DNA from 3 places in the Rhodoferax fermentans genome. Region 2 is predicted to be linked to each of the others. Evidence: riboswitches for the same ligand, from Rfam matches in the RefSeq annotation. Region 2 holds a riboswitch; each other region holds the start of a gene.
What was found. A riboswitch is a leader RNA that binds a small molecule or an ion and turns the genes downstream of it on or off. The one in region 2 is predicted to bind cobalamin.
Positions count from the first base shown of each region.

Region 1 (4,407 bases), 1.2 Mb from region 2:
GTAGGTGATGCCGGTGAAGGCCACATCCACCAGTGGGTGGTCGGTTTCTTCCATGACCCAGCGCGCCATTTTGGCCATCTCGCCATTGGCATGGCGGTCAGATGAGCCGCGCCCAAGCAGCACCACACCGGTGGTGGTGGGGTCGGGCATGTCCAGCGACTTCATCGCGGTTTTGAGGCGGCGCAGCACCACCTTCAACAGCAGGTCGCAAGCGGTCAACTCGGGGGTGTACAAAAACTGCACCCGTGGAAACCGGACACGCGCTGCGTCAATCGCCTGCGGAATATCCATCTTGACGTGGCCTGCCGCATTCAGGATCAGCGGCACCACAATCACCCGGCCCGACTTGGCGGCGGCGGTGGCCAAACCTTGCGCCAGCGTGATGTCGGCCAGTTCAATAAAACAGACCTCGATCGACCAGCTCGGCTGACGTTGGCGCCACTGCTGGGCAAAAGCCAGGATTTCGTCGTTACCGGAGGCCTCGCGTGAGCCGTGGCCCACCAGCAAAATGGTGTCAGAGGTCATGGGGTATCCAGGGTAAGTTGAGAAGCAGGCACGCTGGCCTGCCGGAAACGGTGGGTGAAGCTGGCGTCGTAGAGTTTGGACTTGGCCAGGGTGGTCCAATGCCGGGCGCCCAGTGTCGGGCTGGCGATGATCATCGACTGGCTGACCAGCTTCGCCTCGCGGCACAGGGCCTGGATGGTGTCAACCGTGCCACGCACAATTTTTTCTTCACCGGGCCAGCTGGCTTTGTGGACCACCACTACCGGCGCATCCGGCGACCAGCCCGCTGCACGCAGCGCAGCGGTGACCTGCCCCATCAAGGTGATGCTCAAGAAGATGCACAAGGTGCTGTGGTGCGCCGCCAGTTCCTGCAGCGACTCACCCTCAGGCATGGGCGTGCGCCCTTCCATGCGGGTCAGAATCACGGTCTGGGTGACTTCGGGCAGGGTCAGGCTCTCGACTGCCGCTGCCGCAGAGGCCATGGCCGAGGACACCCCCGGCACCACCTGCACCGGCACACCCGCAGCATCCAGCGGCTGCACCAGCTCGATCAAGGCGCCATACAGCCCGGGGTCACCGGTTTGCAAGCGCACCACGGTCTCGCAGCGCGCCGCCTGGGTGATCAGCCAGGCCGACATCTCCTCCAAGGTCATGTCCTTGCTGTCCACAATGACGCAATCCGCTGGTGCCCAGCGGGTAGCAGCTTCGCTGACCAGGGAGCCAGCGAACAAAATGGCGCCCGCGCGCTCGATCAGCCCGCGGCCCTTGACGGTGATCAGGTCCGGGTCACCAGGACCGGCCCCCACAAACCAGACGCATCCGGGCTTGGGCTGCACCATGGATCAGGCCGCGCTGTACAGGCGTTTGTCGACAGCGACCGAGCCTTGCAGGCGGTGCATCATCTTGGCCAATGCCAACACGCCCAGGTCGATCAGGGGTTCGGCCAACACAATGGTCATGTAGGCTGCGCCAAAGCTGGCCACACTGGCCAGGTTCTCAGCACCCACACCCCGGCCATACAAGGCCCAGAAGCCGACCCACACCACGATGCCACCTTGGTAAGCCACCGACAGCTTGAAGGCCTGGGCATAACCAATGTTCACATAGGCAGTGCTCTCAGGAATGATCTTGCGCGCCAGGGCAGCGGTGGCAAACAGCGGCACCAGCAGGGTGGTGACGTTCATGCCGTACTGCGGCAGGTCAAACGGTGCAAAAAACAGACCTTGCACCAACAGGCCACCGGCCAAGCCAATGGCCGCAGGCGCCACACCAAAGACCAGCAACAAGGTGGTGCCCAAAATCAGGTGCACCTCGGAGACACCCACCGGGTGGTGCGGCAACACTTCAAAAAAGCAGAACACCAAAGCAACGGCCATGGCCGAACGCAGTGCCAAAGCGGTCAGGCCATCACGTTTGATGGTGCTGACGGCCAGTTTGGCGGCATACGCCAAGGCACCGGCGGCGGTGGCGTAGCTGAGGAAAATTTTGGCGCCTTCAACAAGGCCAGGTTCGATGTGCATGGAGTAACTCCTTTAAAACGACGGATTGAACAACAGACAAACGCGAAAAACACAGCAGCTAAACGGGCTGTACCTCCTGACACGGACGCAGGACACCCAGCCTGGTTGCACCTTGGGTGCGGACACTTAGGCGTGCACAGCAGTAGCGGAAAATCATGGCAGGAACATCCGGCAAACAACTCTCACCATCGTCCCCGACAGTGCTTGAGCATCACGGCAACACGCGAACGTGCCACCACCTTGTTGGCCGGTATCCGGGCTGGTGGATGCGACCTCCATCGCCTTCCCAAGCGTCTTTGAAACACTCAGTGGCCGTGATGGAAGCGGAATCTTGACGATTCGTCCACTTACCGTTGCGGGGGCAGCGCAGGTTAGGTGGGCTGTTGTCAGCCTGAACCCTCCTGCTTCCCGTTGAACTGCGTCGTGTGAACCACGCCGCGAGCACCAACGGGATGATTCTAACGACAGATTTCACACACACATGACATCTGTTTGCCTGTTGGTGCTGGTGGAAAAAGCACCTGCCGAGCCCGTGAGATACTCTTTAAACCATAGCTATCAGCCCTTTTATATCAAGGGCTAGAGCACAAAGACTCTCTCATCATCTGTCAAGGACTCCAACTCGTGTTGCTGGTGGGCTAGCACGGCCAGCGTCGCCTCAGAGGCATCGGTGCCAGCGGCGTTGCGCGCCAGAATCCGTGCGCGCAATTGCTCGGGACTGGCCTGCGGCGCCAGGATGGCAAAGCGCACATTTTGCTCAACCGCCAGGGCGCGAAACACATCGCGGTCAGCACGTTTGAGGAAGGTAGCATCCACCATCACCGACCAACCCGCAGCCAGCAAACTCGCCGCCAGCTCGCGCAGATGGGCATAGACCTGGGCGTGAACCTCGGGCGCATAGATGCCCGCGTTGATGCCTGAGTTGGACTGCGCCAAACGCCCCAACTTGAACAGGCGTTTGCGCTCCACATCGGCCCGCAGGCGCAGCGTAGGGGTTTGTCCATTTGTTTGCAGCCACTGGTCGGTGAAATACGTTTTGCCACAGCCAGACAGGCCGTGCGTGATGCTCAATTGCACAGGGTGCAGCGCCGCCAGTCGTTCGGCCAGCGTGATGTCGGCTAGCACCTCAGAGGTGTTGGCATGTAACTGCTTGGCCCGGATGGCGGCCACCTTGGCGCGCACCAGACAGCGGTAGACGGCGTAAAACCGCAGCAACAGCGCGCCCTGGTAGTCGCCGCTGTGGCTGAACACCTCGTCGACCAGCCAGTTCGCCAAGCCGGGCTGGCCATGTTCCAGCAGGTCGATGTAGGTGAAGGCGATGTCGCTGACCACGTCGATCCAACGCAGGTCCTCGTTGAACTCCAGGCAGTCAAACAGGCGCACAGCCCCGTTGATCAACACCAGATTGGCCAGGTGCAAGTCGCCATGGCATTCACGCACCCAGCCGCCCAGTTTGCGCGCTTGCATCAACGGTGCCAGCCGCGTGAATTGCGCCTGGGTCCAGGTTTGCAGTTGTGCCAAACGGGTCAGAACATTCGCGTCGGGTGGCGCCGTGAGCATGTGGGCCAGATCACTGAAGTTGTCGCGCATCGGCGCCATCACCTGATCGGGCTCACCAAAACGGGTGTCCGGTGCGGCAAAAGCAGCGGCCTCATGAAAAGCCACCAGGCGCTGCGCCAGATCGGACAGGTGGGCGGGCCGCAGTTCCCCACGCACACACACCTGATCCAGCCGCCCGGTTTGATCAAAGCGACACATGCGCACCGCGAAATCCAGCACCTCACCCGTGCCGCCCCACTGCGGGCCTTGCGGTGAAGCGTTGAGACTCACCACATCCAGGTAGATGTCGGGTGCCAGGCGACGGTTCAGGCGCAACTCATCTTGGCAGGCCTGCTGGCGCAACGCCAAGGTGCTGAAGTCCAGAAACGCCAGCTTGACCGGTTTCTTGATCTTGTAGGCGAAGTCACCCGCCAGCAACACCCAGGAGATGTGGGTTTCGACCAGCTCCACCCGCGCCACCTCGCCCGGGTAACGTTGCGGCGCCAGCAGCGCCTGGATCAGCGGTGGCAGCTTGGGATGCATGCCAGCCATGATGCCAGTCTCAAGTCCACAACACCAGCCCATACCAGAGGCACGGTCAGGTGAACGCGACGGCGGCGACAATGGCGGCCCTTTGCTCTTACCCCACAACACGCATCCATGAAAACTGTTTTACACATCACCGCAGCCTGCGCCCTGTTGGTCAACTTGTCGGTGGCCTGGGCCGCAGACGCCACCCTGGAAGCTGCCGCCAAAGAAAGCGGCGCCGTTGTCACGACCAGCGGACTGGTGTACCGCTCGCTCCAGGACGGCAGCGGGGCCAGCCCGCTGGCCAGCGACGTGG
Region 1 is NZ_MTJN01000002.1:2,542,788-2,547,194, reverse strand. Features, by position in the region: gene RF819_RS11890 (sirohydrochlorin chelatase) at 1-525, opposite strand, end outside; gene cobM (precorrin-4 C(11)-methyltransferase) at 522-1,343, opposite strand; gene RF819_RS11880 (energy-coupling factor ABC transporter permease) at 1,347-2,024, opposite strand; cobalamin riboswitch at 2,253-2,488, opposite strand; gene RF819_RS11875 (bifunctional aminoglycoside phosphotransferase/ATP-binding protein) at 2,604-4,115, opposite strand; gene RF819_RS11870 (FKBP-type peptidyl-prolyl cis-trans isomerase) at 4,224-4,407, shown strand, end outside.
Region 1: it holds a riboswitch for cobalamin, as region 2 does, so the genes downstream of both, RF819_RS11880 (energy-coupling factor ABC transporter permease) here and RF819_RS17580 (TonB-dependent receptor domain-containing protein) in region 2, are expected to answer to the same signal.

Region 2 (4,407 bases):
GCCCCACTGCGCAAACTGCTGGCCGTCCGAGGTGATCAGGGTGTCAAACAAGGCCATCATGCCGCCACATTCGGCCCAGACCGGTTTGCCCGCCGCGATGTGGGCCGCCAGGCTGTCGCGCAACGCGGTGTTGGCCGCAATCGTCTGCGCATGCAACTCGGGGTAACCGCCAGGAATCCATAAAGCGTCACAGTCGGGCAGCGCAGCGTCTGCCAGCGGTGAAAAAAACACCAGCTCGGCCCCCAGATCAGACAGGCAGTCCAGGTTGGCGGCGTAAATAAAACAGAAGGCGGCGTCACGAGCCACCGCGATGGTTTGGCCTTGCAGCGGTTTGACAGCCGGGGCGGCGGGTTGCGGCACCTCTGCGCCTGTGAACTCGACCTGCCAGCGCTGCAAATCTTGGAGCGTCATCTGCCCAAGCGGCGTGGCCTCCAGCGCATCTGCGGCTGCATCAAGCCGCTCCAGCGCGTCACCCACCTCACTCGCCACGGTCAGGCCCAGATGCCGTTCGGGCAGTTGCAAAGCGGTGTTGCGCATCACCGCACCCAACCATTGATCAGGATCGCGCACGCTGCTTTTGAGCATCAGCGCATGGCGCTCACTGGCCACGCGGTTGGCCAACACACCGGCCCATGGCAAGTTGGGGCGGTAGTTTTGCAAACCAAAAGCCAGTGCGCCAAAGGTGCCCGCCATGGAACCCGCATCAATCACCGCCAGCACCGGCAAACCAAAACGCTGCGCCAGATCCGCCGCGCTGGGTGTGCCATCAAACAGGCCCATCACCCCTTCCACAATGATCAGGTCGGCATCCGCCGCCGCAGCCGCCAGCCGGGCGCGGCAATCCGCCTCGCCGTTGATCCACAAATCGAGCTGATACACCGGCGCACCACTGGCCAGCGCATGCCAGTATGGGTCCAGAAAATCCGGCCCACACTTGAACACCCGCACCCGCCGCCCCTGGCGAGCGTGTAACCGTGCCAAAGCAGACACCACGGTGGTTTTGCCCTGGCCGGAGGCAGGAGCGGCGACGAGGATAGCGGGACAGGTGGTCATGGTGGAGCAGGTTTCAGATCAGCTTATATCGCCCAGGACAAGGAAACAAACGCGTTGCGTCCGGGCATGGCATAACCATTGGTCAACACATAGTTGGCGTCGGTCAGGTTGTTGATGCGTGCCAACAAGCTCAGGTCCTTGTTGATTTTCCATGTGGCGCCAACATTGAGCAGGCTGTAACCCGCCAACACATCACGGGGGCCTCCGTAAACAAGGGCGTTATCCACACGGTCACTGGAGAGCTTGAGTTCACCAAACACACTCACCGTACCCAGGCGGTGGTTCACATTGAAGTTCAACACATTGCGTGCCACGCGCACCAGACGCGCATTGCCGGGTTTGGTCCGTGGGTCAGCGTAGTCATAGGACACGGCATAACGGGTATCACCAACCTGGTTCTGCAGACTCAAAGTCACGCCTCGCAGCACCGCCAGATCACTTTGGCTGTTCTTCGCAGGATCAATGAAACCCTCGATCTCGTTGTAGTACAACGAAGCACCAGCCGTCAGGCTCCCTTGGAGGTATTTGAGACCCAACTCGCTGGCACGGTTGCGCTGCGGGGTGAGCGCAGGATTACCGGCGTAATAACCAACGTTGGGGTAATAAAGCTGGTTGAAAGAAGGCGCCTGAAAACTGGTGCCCATGCTGGCCACCGCTCGCCAGTTGGTGCTCAACCTGTACCCCCCCGACAGCGCCCAGTTGTCAAAACCACCAAACTGCGAGTTGTCATCATGGCGAAGCACCGCCAACGCGTTCCATCGGGGCCTGTTCAGTGCGTAGGACAACATCGCACTCTTGATGTCACGTTGCTTGACCGTGAAGTTGGTAGAACTGTCCACCTTTTCCGTTCGGGTTTCCAGCAAGAACGTCAGGACGTCGGCCCCCACACTGATGTCGTTCTGCCAAGTGGCCTGGGTGCGGCGGGTGTTGAACTTGCTGTTGGCATCAAATGCGCCATCACGCATGCGGTAATAGTCACTGACCGATTTGTCGTCACTTTGACCCAGCAACAGGCTTGACTTCCAGTTGGGTTGCCACTGGGCATCCCATTTGAGACTCACATTGTTGAGCGTCGGGCGCGTCCAGGCATCGGTGGTCGCTGCAGTCAGGTTCAGGGGGCTAGGATAGGCATAACCATCAAACTGATAATCCATGTCACTGTGCAGCACGCTCAGCGCCAGCGCATGCGCAGCCGACAACTGCGCAGTGAGTTTGACATCGACACTGGCGACCTCAAAACTGTCCGCATCGGGGTTGTAACTGTCAGCCGCTGGATTGTTGATCGCACTGATACCGGCTGCGTTTTCTTTGGACACACCCACGCTGTAACCCAAGGCACCGTCACGCCCACGAATGGCGGCACCTGCCTGACGCAGACCATCTGACCCGGCACCCACGCTGGCTGACAGGTGCAAGCCGTCTTCAGGTTCACGGGTAAATATTTGGATGACCCCGCCAACCGCGTCAGGACCATACAGTGCAGACGCAGCGCCGCGCAGTATTTCAATGCGTTCAATGCGGTCCAGCGGCATGTTTTCAAAGGCCACAGAACCCAGCGTGGCGGAGCCAACCCGCACACCATCGATCAACACGATGGATTGTGAGGCGGAGGCTCCACGCAAATACACCCCCGTCGCAGAGCGATAGCCGCCAGTGCTGGAGAGCTGAATGCCGGGCTGCTGCGCCAACACATCACGCAAGGAACCTTGACCAACTTGGTCAAGCGCTGTGCGGTCAATGATCGACACATCGGCAATCACATCCGTGACCGGTACCGCCACCCGGGTGGCTGTCACCACCACCTCCTCCAAAGTACCCTGCGCCTGGCTTTGTGCCAGCACCGGGAACGCCGCAAAAACAGCCAAAGCAGACACACACAGGCGCACGGGTGCGCCATGGCGCACACAAGAAGCAATCAATTTCATAGTGTTAAAAGAACCATCAAAGTGCCCTCACCGTCGTCCCCGACAGCGCATGGGCGTCACGGTTGCAGACTTTTTCAGAGCATGCAGCCACCGTGTTGGCCGGTATCCGGGCTGGTGGAGTCAACCGCCATCACCTTCCCAAATGTCTGTCACGACATCCAGTGGCCTTGATGGCAGCAGAACCGAATAGATTCGTCCACTTACCGTTGCGGGGGCAGCGCAGGTTAGGTTGAGCTCGTTCAAGCCGCCCCCTCCTGCTTCCCGTTGAACTGCGCTGTGTGAACCACGGCGCGAGCACCAACGGCCCGATTCTAACGGTGCCAAGCAGGTAACTTGTCTACTTGTCAACGCCGGTGACAAATGTCGACCGCCCCGGAATGGGTGACTGTTGTGAGGTTGATTCGTATCCTGGGTGCCTGGGGCTGACAACACATCGCGAGTTTCAACACCTCGGCCATGCGCCGAACGGCAGGGTGCCCGTTGTGACACACCAACTCACGGATGGGGTAGGAGGAGATGTCTTGCATCAAGGTGGCAAACATGGCGGATCCAACACCCGAGCGCCGGGCGGCGGGTCTCACCGTCAGGGCCATCTCCCACACGCCCTTGGCGTTCAAGGGTATCAGTTGCAAAACCCCCACCAGCCCGGCATCAGCGCCAGCCCATGCCCCATACCAACAACTCCGAGACCACGCCATGTCGCGCACCCATTGGATCAACGCAGCGTCCCCCAGAGTGGCGCCAAAACGCTGGTAACGGTCATCCGCACTCAACGACAACAGGTGCAATTGCAAGGCGTGGCGGTGTTCTGGCCGCAAGACACTGATGTCAGTGATCAACGCAGACATACACCAGGCTTGAAGAGGTACACAAGCGACGCTCGCCAGTGGCCGGTGATTCCGACCACAACTCGGCATGTACCGTGACAGAGCGGTTGCCCAGGCGTGACACCCGGGCCAGAACTTCCACCACATCACCGACGTGGGCTGGCGCAATGAAGTCCATCCGCGCACTGCTGGCCATCACAAGGGTGCGCCTGACACAGCGAGTTGCAGCCACAAAACCGGCCTTGGCCAACCAGGACATGGCAGGACCGCCGTGCAACACCCCGCGGTGGTTGGCATGGCCCGGAAACACAATTTCAGCCACGGTGACCCAGGGCCATGGCGAAGCAGGATCGGACGCTGGCGCCAAATGGATTGGCAACGTTGGCTGGGTGTCTGTGGTGCCCACCTGTGTTTGCGGCACCTCCGAGGCCGACTGACTTTGGCTCACCATCACAAAGTCTCCAGACAAACATGGCGTGCGCTCGCCGCTGAGCAGCGCCTCCGCCACCAAACTGGTGCTGAGCGTGACTGAACGACGGCCTTTGTGTATCACCTGGGCACTGCATTCGATCAAATGGCCCGCAGGCGCGGGTGCGGCAAAG
Region 2 is NZ_MTJN01000002.1:3,770,330-3,774,736, forward strand. Features, by position in the region: gene RF819_RS17575 (cobyrinic acid a,c-diamide synthase CobB) at 1-1,053, opposite strand, end outside; gene RF819_RS17580 (TonB-dependent receptor domain-containing protein) at 1,077-2,978, opposite strand; cobalamin riboswitch at 3,059-3,295, opposite strand; gene RF819_RS17585 (GNAT family N-acetyltransferase) at 3,323-3,826, opposite strand; gene RF819_RS17590 (acyl-CoA thioesterase) at 3,807-4,407, opposite strand, start outside.

Region 3 (4,407 bases), 1.5 Mb from region 2:
TTGAGTTCGTCCGGCACACGCTCAATCGGCCCGAGTGAACCATCAAAGTACTTGAGGTCAGCCACCATCACCTCGTCCCACAGGCCGATATCTTTGAGGTCGCGCACCAGCGCCTCGTTGACCACGGTGAACTCACCCGACAGGTTGGACTTGACGTACAGGTTCTGATAGGTTGGCTCGATGCTGGCCGAGACACCCACGATGTTGGAGATGGTGGCCGTCGGTGCAATGGCCACGCAGTTGGAGTTGCGCATGCCGTGGCGGGCAATCTGATCCCTGAGTGCGGCCCAGTCCAGGCGGGCGCTGCGGTCCACCTCCAGATGCCCGCCCCGACCTTCCTCCAGCAAACGGATCGAGTCCAGCGGCAGGATGCCCTGGTCCCACAAGCTGCCGGTGAAGCTCGAATACCGGCCCCGCTCACGCGCCAACTCACTCGACGCCCAATAGGCTTGGTAACAGACGGCTTCCATGGTCCGGTCGGCAAACTCGACCGCTTCGGCTGAGGCATAGGGCAGGCCCAGCGCATACAGGCAATCGGCAAAACCCATGATGCCCAGGCCCACCGGGCGGTGCCGCAGGTTGGCGTTGCGTGCTTTGGGTGTGGCGTAGAAGTTGATGTCCACCACGTTGTCGAGCATGCGCAAGGCAGTGTTCACGGTGCGGGCCAGCTTGTCCTGGTCCAGCTGGCCGTCTTTCAAGTGCGCCAGCAGATTGACCGAACCGAGGTTGCACACCGCAGTTTCCGAGTCCGAGGTGTTCAGTGTGATTTCGGTGCACAGGTTGCTTGAATGCACCACACCCACATGTTGTTGTGGTGAGCGTAGGTTGCAGGCGTCCTTGAAGGTGATCCAGGGGTGGCCTGTTTCGAACAACATCGTCAACATCTTGCGCCACAGCTGCACTGCGGGGACTTGTTTGTGCAGCTTGATCTGCCCGGCGGCGGCCTGCGCTTCGTAGGCCAGATACGCGGTCTCGAAAGCGGTACCAAACTTCTCATGCAAATCGGGCACGTCGACTGGTGAGAACAGTGTCCATTCGCGGTTGTCAATGACGCGTTTCATGAACAGGTCGGGAATCCAGTTGGCGGTGTTCATGTCGTGCGTGCGGCGGCGTTCGTCACCGGTGTTCTTGCGCAGGTCCAGGAACTCCTCGATGTCCAGATGCCAGGTCTCCAGATAGGCGCACACCGCGCCCTTGCGTTTGCCACCCTGGTTCACCGCCACTGCCGTGTCGTTGACCACCTTGAGGAAAGGAATGACGCCCTGGCTCTGGCCGTTGGTGCCCTTGATGCGGCTGCCCAGCGAACGCACCGGGGTCCAGTCGTTGCCCAGGCCGCCTGCGTATTTCTGCAGCAGGGCGTTTTCCTTGATGCTCTGGTAGATGCCTTCGAGATCGTCTGCCACCGTGGTCAGGTAACACGAGGACAGTTGTGAATGCAATGTGCCGCTGTTGAACAGGGTCGGTGTGGAACACATGAAGTCGAAGCTGGAGATCAGGTCGTAGAACGCGATGGCGCGCGCTTCGCGGTCGATCTCGTTCAAGGCCAGGCCCATCGCCACCCGCATGAAGAAGATCTGCGGCAACTCGATGCGCCGCCCCTCGATGTGCAGGAAATAACGGTCGTACAAGGTCTGCAGGCCAAGGTAGCCAAACAACAGGTCGCGCTCGGGTTTCAAGGCTGCTGCCAGGCGTGGCAGGTCAAAGGTGGCCAGGCGCGGGTCAAGCAAGTCGGCAGCGATGCCTTGCTGGATGAAGTCACGGAGATAGTCAGCCTGCACACTGGCCAGTTCATCGAGTGTCACCGGGCGGCCCAGCACCTCGCGGCCCAGGCTGGCCAGCAGCAGCCGGGCGGTGACCTGGTTGTAGGCGGGTTCGCGTTCGATCAGCATCCGCGCGGCCAGGATCAGCGCCTGGTAGACGTCGGCCAAGGGCACACCGTCGTAGAGGTTCTTCAGAGCGTGTTCGTAGATGGCTTGAGCCGACACCAGTTCACCCAATCCGGCGCAGGCGGCTTCGCAGTTTCTCAGCAGCAGCGTCTGGTCCAGCGGCTTGCGCACCCCACCGTCCAGCACGTGCAATGCCACCTGTTGACTGGTCTGGGTTCGGCTGGCCGCCCGTTCGGCGGTGCGGCGTTCGCGGTACAACACATAGGCCCGCGCCACGTCATGTTCACCTGAACGCATCAGCGCCAGTTCGACCTGGTCCTGGATGTCTTCGATGTGCAAGGTGCCGCCATCGGGCGAGCGCCGGGTCAGGGCCTGGACCACGGTCTGGGTCAGGCGGGCCACCACTTCGCGCACCCGCGAGGACACCGCGCTGTGGCTGCCTTCAACGGCGAGAAAAGCCTTGGTCAGTGCCAGGGCGATTTTGTCGGCATCAAAAGCGACCACGGTGCCGTTGCGCCGGATGACCTGAAAGGACGCGGATGCAGCGAAATGCGTGGCCGCCGAGACGGTGTGAGGATTGGATGGGGCAGGGGATAACACGGCAACTCTCCACATTGGGGGGCGGAGAGTCAAGAAGGTAGCGTTTGAGCGGGCCGCATCCGCCGCGCAGGAAAGCCAGCCAACAACAGCTGGACAACATGCTGCAACGGTGAACAAACACGCAACAACCTCTCGTCAGGGACACCCCGCCCCAGAAACATCAAAAAGGACATATTGAGGCAGGTCTCCTGGCTCTCGGTTCATCGCGTTTCACCCGCCTTCCCGGACGCATCCAGTGGCATGGTGTGGCGAAACGCTCGCCGATCACAGTTGCGGGGGCAGCTCCGGCATTCAGGTCAACAACCTGGCACCGGATTCCCTTTTGATCCCCTCTCGGGGAACCTTCAATAGCGTGGAGTCTAGCGTATAAATGTCACCAAACTGATCAAGAAACGCTAAATGTAGTGATTGGAAACGCCAACAGGCGCTCTGTCGGCATCACCAAGTCTCAGGCCACCGGCATTTCGCCACCCAGTGCCTCCAGCACATTGGGCAGCATTTTTTGCAGCTCACCGGTCGAGATGGCAACGTCGCCGTCAAAGTCATCGTCTTTTTTGTGGTTGGCGCTGCTCGACTCAAACACACCGTCCAGGAACGCGATCTTCTTCAGTTGCAAACCTTCGGTCAGCATGAAGGAGACACGTTCGTTCCAGGTCATGGCCAGGCGCGTGGGCATTTTGCCTTCGCGGATGTGTTGTTGAACCTCTTCGGTATCGAGCCGGTGGCGGGCGTAACGCACCACTGCTTTGGACTCGTCGGCGGCCTTGAGCTCACATTCGCGGTCGACGCTGAAACCTGCCGGGGCGTCCAGGCTCAGCAGCCACTCGGACATCGCCGCCACGGGCGAGACCTGGGTGGTGATCATCGTCACCGCAAAACCGGGCAGTGCCTGCACCAGCAGGGTCACCACCTCGTCGGCACGGGCCTGGCTGGCAGCGTCGATCACCAGCAGGTGGTTGTCGCGGTCGATCCACACCAGCACACTGGACTGCTTGGTGAACGCCATCGGCATCAGCTCCAGGCGGATGTCGTCCTTGAGGTCGCGGATTTCTTTCTTGCCGGGTTTGCGTCCGGTACTGGCCTCAATCTGTGCCACCCGCTCCTGCGCCTTGCGGTTGATCACCGAGGCGGGCAGGGCACGGGTCTCGACCATCAGCTTGACGATCCATTGGCCAGCCACGGCTTCCAGCAAGGGGCCGTTGGCCTGGCCGCGCGGCTCAATCCAGCCGATGGATTTTTCCTGGCTGGCGCCGCACTCGACATAACGCCCGGCCTGCAGGCTGGCTTCGACCTGCTCGGCGCTGCTGCTCCATGTGGCGTCAAGGCGGTACATGATGATATTTTTGAACACTGAAAATCCCTTTGTTCTGGAAAACTGAATTGGCTAACCCGCAATCATCCCATCAAATCCGGGGCCCAAGGTTCATGCAACTTTACATAGCTTGTTGCACGTGATATCGCTGGCTTACATGCGACGCAGATACTTCTTTTCACGCCGATGCCGCTTTCAGGTCAGAGGCTTAACCCAAAGGAAGTCATCATGAAAACGAATCTCAAACTCTCCCTGATTGCCGGTTTGCTGGCCGTGACCGGCGCGGTTTACGCCCAAGGCCCGATGGGTGGCCAGTGTGACCCGGCCATGGGTCCTGGCATGGGCATGCGGCATGACCGCATGGGCAAGATGGACCCGGCCCGTATGCAGGCCATGATGGAAAAACGTGACGCCGTGCTCAAGGCTCAACTCAAACTCACCCCGGCCCAGGAAGGCGCCTGGAAGAGTTTTGTGGATGCCAGAAAGCCTGCCGCCCCTGCTGCCAACCTGCAACGCCCTGACCCGGTCGAGATGGCCAAGCTGACCACGCCTGAGCGCCTGGACAAGATGAAAACCTTGCGTGAGGAACATCAGAAGGCCATGACCGCC
Region 3 is NZ_MTJN01000002.1:2,221,299-2,225,705, reverse strand. Features, by position in the region: gene RF819_RS10505 (ribonucleoside-diphosphate reductase subunit alpha) at 1-2,501, opposite strand, end outside; cobalamin riboswitch at 2,648-2,847, opposite strand; gene RF819_RS10500 (recombination-associated protein RdgC) at 2,935-3,837, opposite strand; gene RF819_RS10495 (Spy/CpxP family protein refolding chaperone) at 4,027-4,407, shown strand, end outside.
Region 3: it holds a riboswitch for cobalamin, as region 2 does, so the genes downstream of both, RF819_RS10505 (ribonucleoside-diphosphate reductase subunit alpha) here and RF819_RS17580 (TonB-dependent receptor domain-containing protein) in region 2, are expected to answer to the same signal.